Regions from separate parts of the Paenibacillus sp. FSL L8-0663 genome, predicted to be linked through region 2. Evidence: a T-box and tRNA genes for the amino acid it is inferred to sense, from the RefSeq annotation. Region 2 holds a T-box; the other regions hold tRNA genes.
What was found. A T-box is a leader RNA that pairs with one kind of tRNA and senses whether it is charged. The one in region 2 lies ahead of tyrS (tyrosine--tRNA ligase), so its partner is inferred to be a tRNA-Tyr.

Region 1: it has a tRNA-Tyr gene. The T-box ahead of tyrS (tyrosine--tRNA ligase) is inferred to sense a tRNA for this amino acid. The anticodon was not compared.
Region 3: it has a tRNA-Tyr gene. The T-box ahead of tyrS (tyrosine--tRNA ligase) is inferred to sense a tRNA for this amino acid. The anticodon was not compared.

Annotation. Positions count from the first base shown of each region.
Region 1 covers NZ_JBBOYM010000001.1:397,164-400,409, forward strand. The annotation lists rRNA gene rrf (5S ribosomal RNA) at 1-25, shown strand, start outside; tRNA gene MKY75_RS01680 (tRNA-Ile) at 62-138, shown strand; tRNA gene MKY75_RS01685 (tRNA-Ala) at 161-236, shown strand; tRNA gene MKY75_RS01690 (tRNA-Asn) at 241-316, shown strand; tRNA gene MKY75_RS01695 (tRNA-Met) at 352-425, shown strand; tRNA gene MKY75_RS01700 (tRNA-Ser) at 429-520, shown strand; tRNA gene MKY75_RS01705 (tRNA-Glu) at 553-624, shown strand; tRNA gene MKY75_RS01710 (tRNA-Val) at 631-706, shown strand; tRNA gene MKY75_RS01715 (tRNA-Met) at 737-810, shown strand; tRNA gene MKY75_RS01720 (tRNA-Asp) at 836-912, shown strand; tRNA gene MKY75_RS01725 (tRNA-Phe) at 979-1,051, shown strand; tRNA gene MKY75_RS01730 (tRNA-Thr) at 1,078-1,153, shown strand; tRNA gene MKY75_RS01735 (tRNA-Tyr) at 1,158-1,243, shown strand; tRNA gene MKY75_RS01740 (tRNA-His) at 1,263-1,335, shown strand; tRNA gene MKY75_RS01745 (tRNA-Gln) at 1,353-1,427, shown strand; tRNA gene MKY75_RS01750 (tRNA-Lys) at 1,432-1,507, shown strand; tRNA gene MKY75_RS01755 (tRNA-Leu) at 1,522-1,609, shown strand; tRNA gene MKY75_RS01760 (tRNA-Gly) at 1,616-1,690, shown strand; tRNA gene MKY75_RS01765 (tRNA-Cys) at 1,701-1,771, shown strand; tRNA gene MKY75_RS01770 (tRNA-Arg) at 1,798-1,874, shown strand; tRNA gene MKY75_RS01775 (tRNA-Pro) at 1,898-1,971, shown strand; tRNA gene MKY75_RS01780 (tRNA-Gly) at 1,981-2,051, shown strand; gene MKY75_RS01785 (PAS domain-containing sensor histidine kinase) at 2,254-3,246, opposite strand, start outside.
Region 2 covers NZ_JBBOYM010000001.1:3,540,281-3,543,526, reverse strand. The annotation lists gene MKY75_RS15415 (transglycosylase domain-containing protein) at 1-1,162, opposite strand, end outside; T-box leader at 1,298-1,563, shown strand; gene tyrS (tyrosine--tRNA ligase) at 1,630-2,883, shown strand; gene MKY75_RS15405 (AraC family transcriptional regulator) at 3,085-3,246, shown strand, end outside.
Region 3 covers NZ_JBBOYM010000001.1:1,106,501-1,109,746, forward strand. The annotation lists rRNA gene MKY75_RS04890 (23S ribosomal RNA) at 1-307, shown strand, start outside; rRNA gene rrf (5S ribosomal RNA) at 459-575, shown strand; tRNA gene MKY75_RS04900 (tRNA-Ala) at 646-721, shown strand; tRNA gene MKY75_RS04905 (tRNA-Asn) at 726-801, shown strand; tRNA gene MKY75_RS04910 (tRNA-Ser) at 805-896, shown strand; tRNA gene MKY75_RS04915 (tRNA-Glu) at 917-988, shown strand; tRNA gene MKY75_RS04920 (tRNA-Val) at 999-1,074, shown strand; tRNA gene MKY75_RS04925 (tRNA-Met) at 1,101-1,174, shown strand; tRNA gene MKY75_RS04930 (tRNA-Asp) at 1,201-1,277, shown strand; tRNA gene MKY75_RS04935 (tRNA-Thr) at 1,291-1,366, shown strand; tRNA gene MKY75_RS04940 (tRNA-Tyr) at 1,371-1,456, shown strand; tRNA gene MKY75_RS04945 (tRNA-Lys) at 1,464-1,539, shown strand; tRNA gene MKY75_RS04950 (tRNA-Leu) at 1,552-1,632, shown strand; tRNA gene MKY75_RS04955 (tRNA-Gly) at 1,643-1,717, shown strand; tRNA gene MKY75_RS04960 (tRNA-Arg) at 1,725-1,801, shown strand; tRNA gene MKY75_RS04965 (tRNA-Leu) at 1,814-1,893, shown strand; partial or broken gene MKY75_RS04970 (oxidoreductase) at 2,288-2,512, opposite strand; partial or broken gene MKY75_RS04975 (IS110 family transposase) at 2,527-2,692, opposite strand; gene MKY75_RS04980 (hypothetical protein) at 2,673-3,158, opposite strand.

The DNA of each region.
Region 1 (3,246 bases), 3.1 Mb from region 2:
CTGGGAGAGTAGGACGTCGCCAAGCGATATCCTTTAGAGGATGATAAATTTTTACATGTTAGGGCCTTTAGCTCAGCTGGTTAGAGCGCACCCCTGATAAGGGTGAGGTCGGTGGTTCGAGTCCACTAAGGCCCACCACTTCTAGAATAACAAAAAGATTGGGGCCATAGCTCAGCTGGGAGAGCGCCTGCCTTGCACGCAGGAGGTCAGCGGTTCGATCCCGCTTGGCTCCACCAATATTCCCTGATAGCTCAGTTGGTAGAGCACTCGACTGTTAATCGAGTTGTCACAGGTTCGAGTCCTGTTCGGGGAGCCATATTTTGAATATTTCTGACTTTTATATATTAAGGTGGCGGCGTAGCTCAGCTGGCTAGAGCGTACGGTTCATACCCGTGAGGTCGGGGGTTCGATCCCCTCTGCCGCTACTCGGAGAGATACCCAAGTGGCTATAAGGGGACCCTCTGCTAAGGGGTTAGACTGCGAAAGTGGTGCGAGGGTTCGAATCCCTCTCTCTCCGCCATAAATTTATTGAGACCAGAACTTATTTTGCAAGGCCCGTTGGTCAAGGGGTTAAGACACCTCCCTTTCACGGAGGTAACAGGGGTTCGAATCCCCTACGGGTCATAATATGGAGGCTTAGCTCAGCTGGGAGAGCATCTGCCTTACAAGCAGAGGGTCGGGGGTTCGATCCCCTCAGCCTCCACCATAAGAAAATTTGAGAAATGCTTTTTAATGTCGCGGGGTGGAGCAGTTCGGTAGCTCGTCGGGCTCATAACCCGAAGGTCGTAGGTTCAAATCCTGCCCCCGCAATTAATTTCCTATTGGAAATGCCTCTGGAACTGTGGTGTAGAGGCCTAACATGCCTGCCTGTCACGCAGGAGATCGCGGGTTCGAATCCCGTCAGTTCCGCCATTTTAGCTTCATATATAATTGGCATATATAGTGCGGATTATATGATGTAGTAATAAAATTTAATATGGCTCGGTAGCTCAGTCGGTAGAGCAGAGGACTGAAAATCCTCGTGTCGGCGGTTCGATTCCGTCCCGAGCCACCTTTCAAGTGGGAAATGAGTAATGTGCCGGTGTAGCTCAACTGGTAGAGCAACTGACTTGTAATCAGTAGGTTGGGGGTTCAAGTCCTCTCGCCGGCACCATTTTGGAGGATTAGCGAAGTGGCCAAACGCATCAGACTGTAAATCTGCTCCCTTACGGGTTCGGTGGTTCGAATCCATCATCCTCCACCAGTCTTTTCATAATCATATGGCGGTCGTGGCGAAGTGGTTAACGCACCGGACTGTGACTCCGGCATTCGTGGGTTCAAGCCCCATCGGCCGCCCTTTATTCTTAATTTATTGGGGATTAGCCAAGCGGTAAGGCAACGGACTTTGACTCCGTCATGCATAGGTTCAAATCCTATATCCCCAGCCATTAAGAGCCATTAGCTCAGTTGGTAGAGCACCTGACTTTTAATCAGGGTGTCGAAGGTTCGAGTCCTTCATGGCTCACCATTTATAATTATTTTGCGGTCGTGGCGGAATTGGCAGACGCGCACGGTTCAGGTCCGTGTGGGCTAACCCCCCGTGGAGGTTCGAGTCCTCTCGACCGCACCATATTTTGCGGACGTGGCTCAGCGGTAGAGCATCGCCTTGCCAAGGCGAGGGTCGCGGGTTCGATTCCCGTCGTCCGCTCCATTATCCATACGGCGCCATAGCCAAGTGGTAAGGCAAAGCTCTGCAAAAGCTTCATCCCCAGTTCAAATCTGGGTGGCGCCTTGACTACTCATTATGGAATTTAATATGCGCCCTTAGCTCAGCTGGATAGAGCGTTTGACTACGAATCAAAAGGTCGGGAGTTCGAATCTCTCAGGGCGCGCCATTTCTTAAAAAAATGTATAATGTCGGGATGTAGCTCAGCTTGGTAGAGCACCTGGTTTGGGACCAGGGGGTCGCATGTTCAAATCGTGTCATCCCGATACTGTTTTGCGGGTGTAGTTCAATGGTAGAACTCCAGCCTTCCAAGCTGGTAGCGTGGGTTCGATTCCCATCACCCGCTTTTTGCTATAGCGGATTCTTGTTGCCTCAGTGGTGACACCTTATAAATAAAGAGAGCCTGTCTGGGGACAGAGCTCTCTCTTTTTTTGTATTTATCCTCATGTAATCCACAATGTGTTGATTATCCATAATCTTCGGTATCGGTGTATATCGTTCTGATCATGCAACTGGTATACACCGATAACCGATCTAGTGGACAGTTTTTACACGGGAATGGTCAGCTGGATGGAGGTTCCCTCGTCTGGAGCAGAGGTTATGCTCATAAATCCCCCTACCCCTCTAGCTCGTTCTTCCATACTGAACAATCCAACTCCCTCTCCTTGGGACTTTCCAGAGAATCCAATGCCTTTATCCCGAATGGTCACTTGTATCATTTCATTTTGATCCTCAACGTCGACATATGCCTCTGCTACATCTGCGTATTTGGCTACATTCGTTAATGCCTCTTGTACAATCCGATAAATTGCAATTTCCTTGCGAATATCAACCCGTTTACGTAGATTGCATTGAAAATGCACCTCAATCCCGTAATGAGAACAGAAGTTTTCAATATAGGTTCTTATGGCTGGGACGACACCCAGATCATCCAGAACTGAGGGACGAAGTTCCCACGCTAGACCACGAACATCTTTGATGATGTCGGTCACCTGCGAACGAAGATTCTCCAGAGTTGCACTAGGTTGTTCGGCAAGTTGGCTATCCAATTGGATAATAAGTGAAAACAAGCTTTGCCCTATCCCATCATGCAGCTCTCTTGAAAAGCGTTTACGTTCTTCTTCCTGTATTTGCATGACTTGTGTCATCATAGACTGAAGTTCAGCTTCTACTCTCTTCAGTTTAGTGACCTCATTGCGGATCGCTAAGTACTGATAGGGTTTACCTTCCTCGTCCATAAACGGAACGATCGTAGTATTCACCCAGTAGTAGCTGTTATCTTTAGCACGATTACGTATTTCTCCTTGCCATACCTCACCTGAACGGATCGTAGTCCACAGGTTTTTCATGAAGGCGGGGGTATGATAGCCTGAATTAATGAGACGATGATCCTGACCGATCAGCTCTTCACGGCTGTATTGCGAAATCTCACAGAACTTGTCGTTTACGTACTGAATAATACCTCGATGATCGGTCAAAGCAACGATGGAAGACGTATCTAGAGCAAATTTCAGATTGGATAATTGGTGGAGTGAGTTACG
Region 2 (3,246 bases):
TGGTTTTACTAGTGGCAGAGAAGTTATTCTTATTTTCTGCAATTTGACGCATAGATTTGTATACGCTCTTATCAATGGTGGTGTACACCATATAACCGCCTGTGCGAAGCTGCTGTTCAGCTTCTTTGAGCAAATCATTATCGTCCTTGGTTTTGGCATCTGCACTGGCATTAGCTGCTTGACCCGGATTAGTGACAGACATGAGTGCCTGCGCAGCTTGTCGTTCTGTTTCTATCATAAGATATGGATAGGTGTTATAAGCCTTAACAGTACGTGGTGCGAGAGATTTTTTGATATCAAAAGCCATCGCTTCATTATACTGTGCTTTATTGATTTTGTTCTCCTCCAGCATTCGACTGAGCACCAGGTGCTGGCGGTTGATGGCTCTTTTAAAGCCAGCTTCATTAAACTCACCCTTACCGTTGTAAGCAGAATAGGAAGAAGGAAGCTGTGGCAAACCTGCCAGATAGGCAGCCTGGGCTATATTAAGCTCGTTCAGATCATTCTCATTAAAGATACCTTTGGCCGCTGCTTTAATGCCAAAGACGTTGTAACCGCTTGAACCGTTACCAAAAGGTACTTTATTAAGATAGGCCGTAATAATTTGTTGCTTGCTTAGGAAGCGCTCAAGGCGCAGAGACAGCAAAATTTCTTTGACCTTGCGATCATCCGTGCGATCGAGATTTAGAAAGACACGACGCGCAAGCTGCTGGGTGAGGGTACTACCCCCGGTTTGTACGGATTCATGCAGCGCCTTTTGCTTCACAGCACGCAGTGTTCCCGATAGATCGACACCTTTATGCTCGTAAAAATGATTATCTTCAATGGCAATGACTGCGTCAATGACGAGTTGTGGAATCTCCTTAAACGTGACAGGTCTTCGATCTTCTTCTGTCCGGAGTTGTCCGATGGGAGAGCCATCATTGAAATAAGCGAAGCCTGTAATTGCATTCTTATCTACTTCCTGTAGGATCATGGATCTGGAACGCACGGGTTCGCTTTTTACAATAGAAGCAACATAGCCGGCGGCCGCTCCTCCTGCAAATAGTGCCCCCATAAAACCGATGATGACGACCCACTTTATGACACGGCCGAGCCTTCGCATGGTTGTCCGCAAGCGGGAAGGCTTTGGCTCTGATACATTGTTTTTTTCTTCAACCATTAAGTCTTCCTCCTTTATAACAGCCATTATTATAGCATAAAATTACAAAATGAACCCATATGCTAAAAAGCCTGTCTTTTGGTGTCGTTGACTACATAAAAGCAGTGTGTTATAAATAGGTCAAAGTAAATATCGTGAAAAGCAGAGAAAGACTTCAGTAGAAGGCGGATTCACGTTGTACAGAGAGCCGATGGGTGGTGTGAATCGGTAGCGTCCCTCCTTTGAATTACCGTCTGGAGCTGTCTGGATGAATGGAAAGCTTTTGCAGGTTTGCGAAGCACCATAGTAATCCAGTACCGGGTGTAGGCCCGTTATAGGAATGAAGTGAAAGAAATGTCTGTCTTTGACATGCGTTTCTTTAATTAGGGTGGTAACGCGAGTAGCTCCTTCTCGTCCCTTGGGATGAAAGGGGCTTTTTGGTTTGTCTAATATGTAATATTTTGGATGAAAAATAGGAGGTATACAGGATGAAGTGGGAAGAATTGAAGCCGGAGCAGCAGGTAGAGGTAGAACGACAGCTAGAGGTGATACAGCGGGGTGTAGCGGAAATTGTACCGGAGGATGAGCTGAAGCGTAAGGTGATCAAATCGGTCGTTAGCGGCGAGCCACTCAAAATTAAGCTGGGCCTTGATCCATCTGCTCCCGACATTCACATCGGACATACGGTTGTTATGCACAAACTGCGCCAGTTCCAGGAATTAGGCCATCAAGTACAACTGATTATCGGAGATTTTACAGGCAGAATTGGTGATCCGACAGGTAAATCGGAGACTCGTAAGCAACTGACTGAGGAAGATGTACAGCGCAATGCCCAAACATACAAGGAACAAATTTTTAAAATTCTCGATCCTGAAAAAACAAAGGTATTTTACAATTCCGAATGGTTAGGGCCAATGTCTTTTGCTGATGTAGTAACCCTGTCGGCCAAAGTAACGGTTGCCCGTATGTTGGAACGGGATGATTTTACCAAAAGGTACCAAAACGGATTGCCGATCAGTATCCATGAGTTCTTTTATCCGCTGATGCAGGGCATGGATTCCGTGGCTCTCCAAAGCGATATTGAATTAGGGGGAACGGATCAGAAGTTTAATCTTCTGATGGGTAGAACCCTGCAAAAAGAATACGGAGTTGAGCCACAGGCTACTATTACTTTACCATTGCTTGAAGGGCTGGATGGAGTTCAGAAGATGAGTAAAAGCTTGGGGAATTACATTGGTGTTGATGAGGAGCCGAACGAAATATACGGAAAATCCATGTCCGTTCCTGATGAGCTGATGCTGAAATATTTTGAGCTTGCAACGGATATCAACAACGAGGAGTTGGCAGAGCTGGCGAAAGGTGTTAAGGAAGGCTCAGTGCATCCACGTGATGCCAAAATGAAGCTGGCTGGAACGTTAGTGCGCATGTACCATGGTGAAGAAGCAGAGGAAGCAGCGAAGCAGCATTTTGTGACCGTATTCCAGCAGCGCGCGCTGCCTGACGATATTGAAGAGTTCACCTTGACGGCTGATCAGTTAGAAGAAGGTGGCATTCGTGTGATCCAGTTGCTGACTCATCTGGGCTTTGCAGCATCTAACGGTGAAGCCAAGCGCAGTATTCAGCAGGGTTCGGTCAAAATTAACGAAGAGAAATGGACCGATGTGAACGAAGCATACACGCCGAAGGAAGGCGACATTGTGCAGGTAGGTAAACGGAAATTTGCTAAAATCAAGCTTGGATAATGAAAATATATTCAAAAGCAGCTCTGAGATTGTCTCGATCTCAGCGTTGCTTTTTTATTTCTGCCAAGTGAAAAGTCATGGTAAACTTAGCACAAATAATCAAACATGTAGGTGAAGAGTTATACATAATGAAAACGTGGGTTGCACAATTTGAGTGTAGGATCGATAATCAGAACAATTACGAGTGTGGGGAAGGATTATATGGACTATTTTAAACGAATTCAGTGTGCGATTGAGTTTATTGAATTGAATCTCCGGGAGGATCTAAAAATTGCCGATATTGCTTCACAGGCATGCTTTTCAGCTTTTCATTTCCAGCGGGTTTTTCAGGCCATTTCGGGTTTTACGGTTCAACAGTATATA
Region 3 (3,246 bases), 2.4 Mb from region 2:
TCAGAACGTCGTGAGACAGTTCGGTCCCTATCTGTCGTGGGCGTAGGAAATTTGAGAGGAGCTGTCCTTAGTACGAGAGGACCGGGATGGACGTACCGCTGGTGTACCAGTTGTTCCGCCAGGAGCACCGCTGGGTAGCTATGTACGGAAGGGATAAGCGCTGAAAGCATCTAAGCGTGAAGCCCCCCTCAAGATGAGATTTCCCAGTATGTAAGACCCCTTGAAGACGACGAGGTAGATAGGTTGGGGGTGGAAGTGCAGTAATGCATGGAGCTGACCAATACTAATCGGTCGAGGGCTTATCCTAAGATAAAACGCAAATGAGTTTCGGATCCAGTTTTCAGGGTGTAACCTTGAACGTATGTACAAGTGACATACAACAAATGCATGGCTATTCGTTCACACGATATATCGTGAAGCGAATAACCGTACGATAGAATTTGCATAGCAAATTCATGTTTGGTGGCGATAGCGGAGGGGTTCCACACGTACCCATCCCGAACACGACCGTTAAGCCCTCCAGCGCCGATGGTACTTGGACCGCAGGGTCCTGGGAGAGTAGGACGTCGCCAAGCAACCCCATAATGGGGATTTTTTTTCGCCTATCAGGCTATTGATTATACATACAAAAATGATTTTTTAGATGGGGCTATAGCTCAGCTGGGAGAGCGCCTGCCTTGCACGCAGGAGGTCAGGGGTTCGATCCCCCTTGGCTCCACCAATATTCCCTGATAGCTCAGTTGGTAGAGCACTCGACTGTTAATCGAGTTGTCACAGGTTCGAGTCCTGTTCGGGGAGCCATGTGGAGAGGTGTCCGAGTTGGCCGAAGGAGCACGATTGGAAATCGTGTAGGCGCCAAAAGCGTCTCGAGGGTTCGAATCCCTCTCTCTCCGCCAGCTCTTAATAATAGATATATGGCCCGTTGGTCAAGGGGTTAAGACACCTCCCTTTCACGGAGGTAACAGGGGTTCGAATCCCCTACGGGTCATAAGCAGTATGGAGGCTTAGCTCAGCTGGGAGAGCATCTGCCTTACAAGCAGAGGGTCGGGGGTTCGAGCCCCTCAGCCTCCACCATTTGAAAAATAAATATTTATTACTGTCGCGGGGTGGAGCAGTTCGGTAGCTCGTCGGGCTCATAACCCGAAGGTCGCAGGTTCAAATCCTGCCCCCGCAATTACTTCAACTAAGGAAGTTTCCTCTGGAACCGTGGTGTAGAGGCCTAACATGCCTGCCTGTCACGCAGGAGATCGCGTGTTCGAATCCCGTCGGTTCCGCCATTTAACTTAATACGCCGGTGTAGCTCAACTGGTAGAGCAACTGACTTGTAATCAGTAGGTTGGGGGTTCAAGTCCTCTCGCCGGCACCATATTGGAGGATTAGCGAAGTGGCCAAACGCATCAGACTGTAAATCTGCTCCCTTACGGGTTCGGTGGTTCGAATCCATCATCCTCCACCAGTTTTACGAGCCATTAGCTCAGTTGGTAGAGCACCTGACTTTTAATCAGGGTGTCGAAGGTTCGAGTCCTTCATGGCTCACCATTATCATTGTATGCGCGTGTGGCGGAATTGGCAGACGCACTAGACTTAGGATCTAGCGTCTTTGACGTGGGGGTTCAAGTCCCTCCACGCGCATCTTGTTTTTGCGGACGTGGCTCAGCGGTAGAGCATCGCCTTGCCAAGGCGAGGGTCGCGGGTTCGATTCCCGTCGTCCGCTCCATTTATTAGTCCCCTTAGCTCAGCTGGATAGAGCGTTTGACTACGAATCAAAAGGTCGGGAGTTCGAATCTCTCAGGGGACGCCATTAACTTCATAAGCCGGTGTGGCGGAATTGGCAGACGCGCGCGACTCAAAATCGTGAGGGAAACCGTGGAGGTTCGAGTCCTCTCACCGGCATCTATTTCGGGATGTAGCTCAATGGTAAAACTCAGCCTTCCAAGCTGGTAGCGTGGGTCCGATTCCCATTACCCGCTTTATATAGATGAAAAAGGAGAGATGGCTTATTTTTATGCCATCTCTCCTTTTTTACTTTTAAACTATTTCTATCGACATTACAAGCAGTAGAAACCCCAAGGCAATCTCCTCCGTTCTTTTGCGTTATTAAGATAGGGCGTACAACTAACGAGGAACGATAGTTAAATAACACACAATGTTGAGCAGGCGCTTCAAGTCTGCTCTTTTTATTAAACTAACGGACAAGTTAGTTTTAAGTTTACTTCACCAACTCAACACAGAAAGCACAAAAGTCTGTTGGGAAACTCGACAGACTTTTGCGCTTTAGAAGATGAACTTACCAAGGTTGACTTGTTGGTCCAATTGTAAACTCATTAACGTTCGTATCTTCTGGCTGATCAATCGCGAACGCAACAACATTGGCAACTCGATCAGGTGAAATACCATGTTGTTCATACAATGCAGTTGCACCTTTTAAAGTATTCTTATCTGTGATGGTAGTCAACAATTCTGTATTTATTGCTGCTGGATAGATAGTTGCTGTACGGGTGTTCGTACCTTCAATGAAGATCCCCGATAAACACCTTTGTATTCAGGGGATATCTGATCCAATGCGGTTTGGAACTGCAGCTTAATTTGGATATATAGACCGGTAAACGTGTTATGCTGTCGTGTTAAGTTTCAAAGATTCAAGCAACTAAACGCCCCTTGTTTTATAATGCTCAAAGTCTTCTTTGTAGAACTAGGATCATCCTCGGTTGATTACTCCTAGGGTAAAAGTTATGAACGGTTGACCTTGGCTTCAAAACGCTTTTCCAACTCGTCCCAGTTGGGGGGGGAGGGACCCGTGTCTGTTCCTTCCAAAGGTGAAACACACGGCTCAAAGCTACGATTTCCCCTACGGATCCGTCAACCAGTCGGCTGATCGGCATCCTATGATAAATTTTCGTAAAAAGGCGCATCAACGCCGATCGTTTGCGGATTAGTGATGCTTGCGCGGCCGGCGTTAGCGGATACCGTAAGGCCTCTAACATGCGAAAGCCTTCGTCCATAGCCGCGATCATCTGCCGCAACAACTTGTCGTCCCCGGCGATTTTTTTCATTTGGCGCTCGTGTATAACCGTTACAAAGTTTAGCGCAATTACAGGCACGATATGATTCTTCAGCCATGCATCTATATATTCATGATAGATAGGTATCGTACTCATTTGGTTTATGTATGCGGGTACGCCCCCTTCCGTGCAGAGGGTCTTTCCCAAACAAACATGGACTAACGGCCACCATCATGAATGAAAA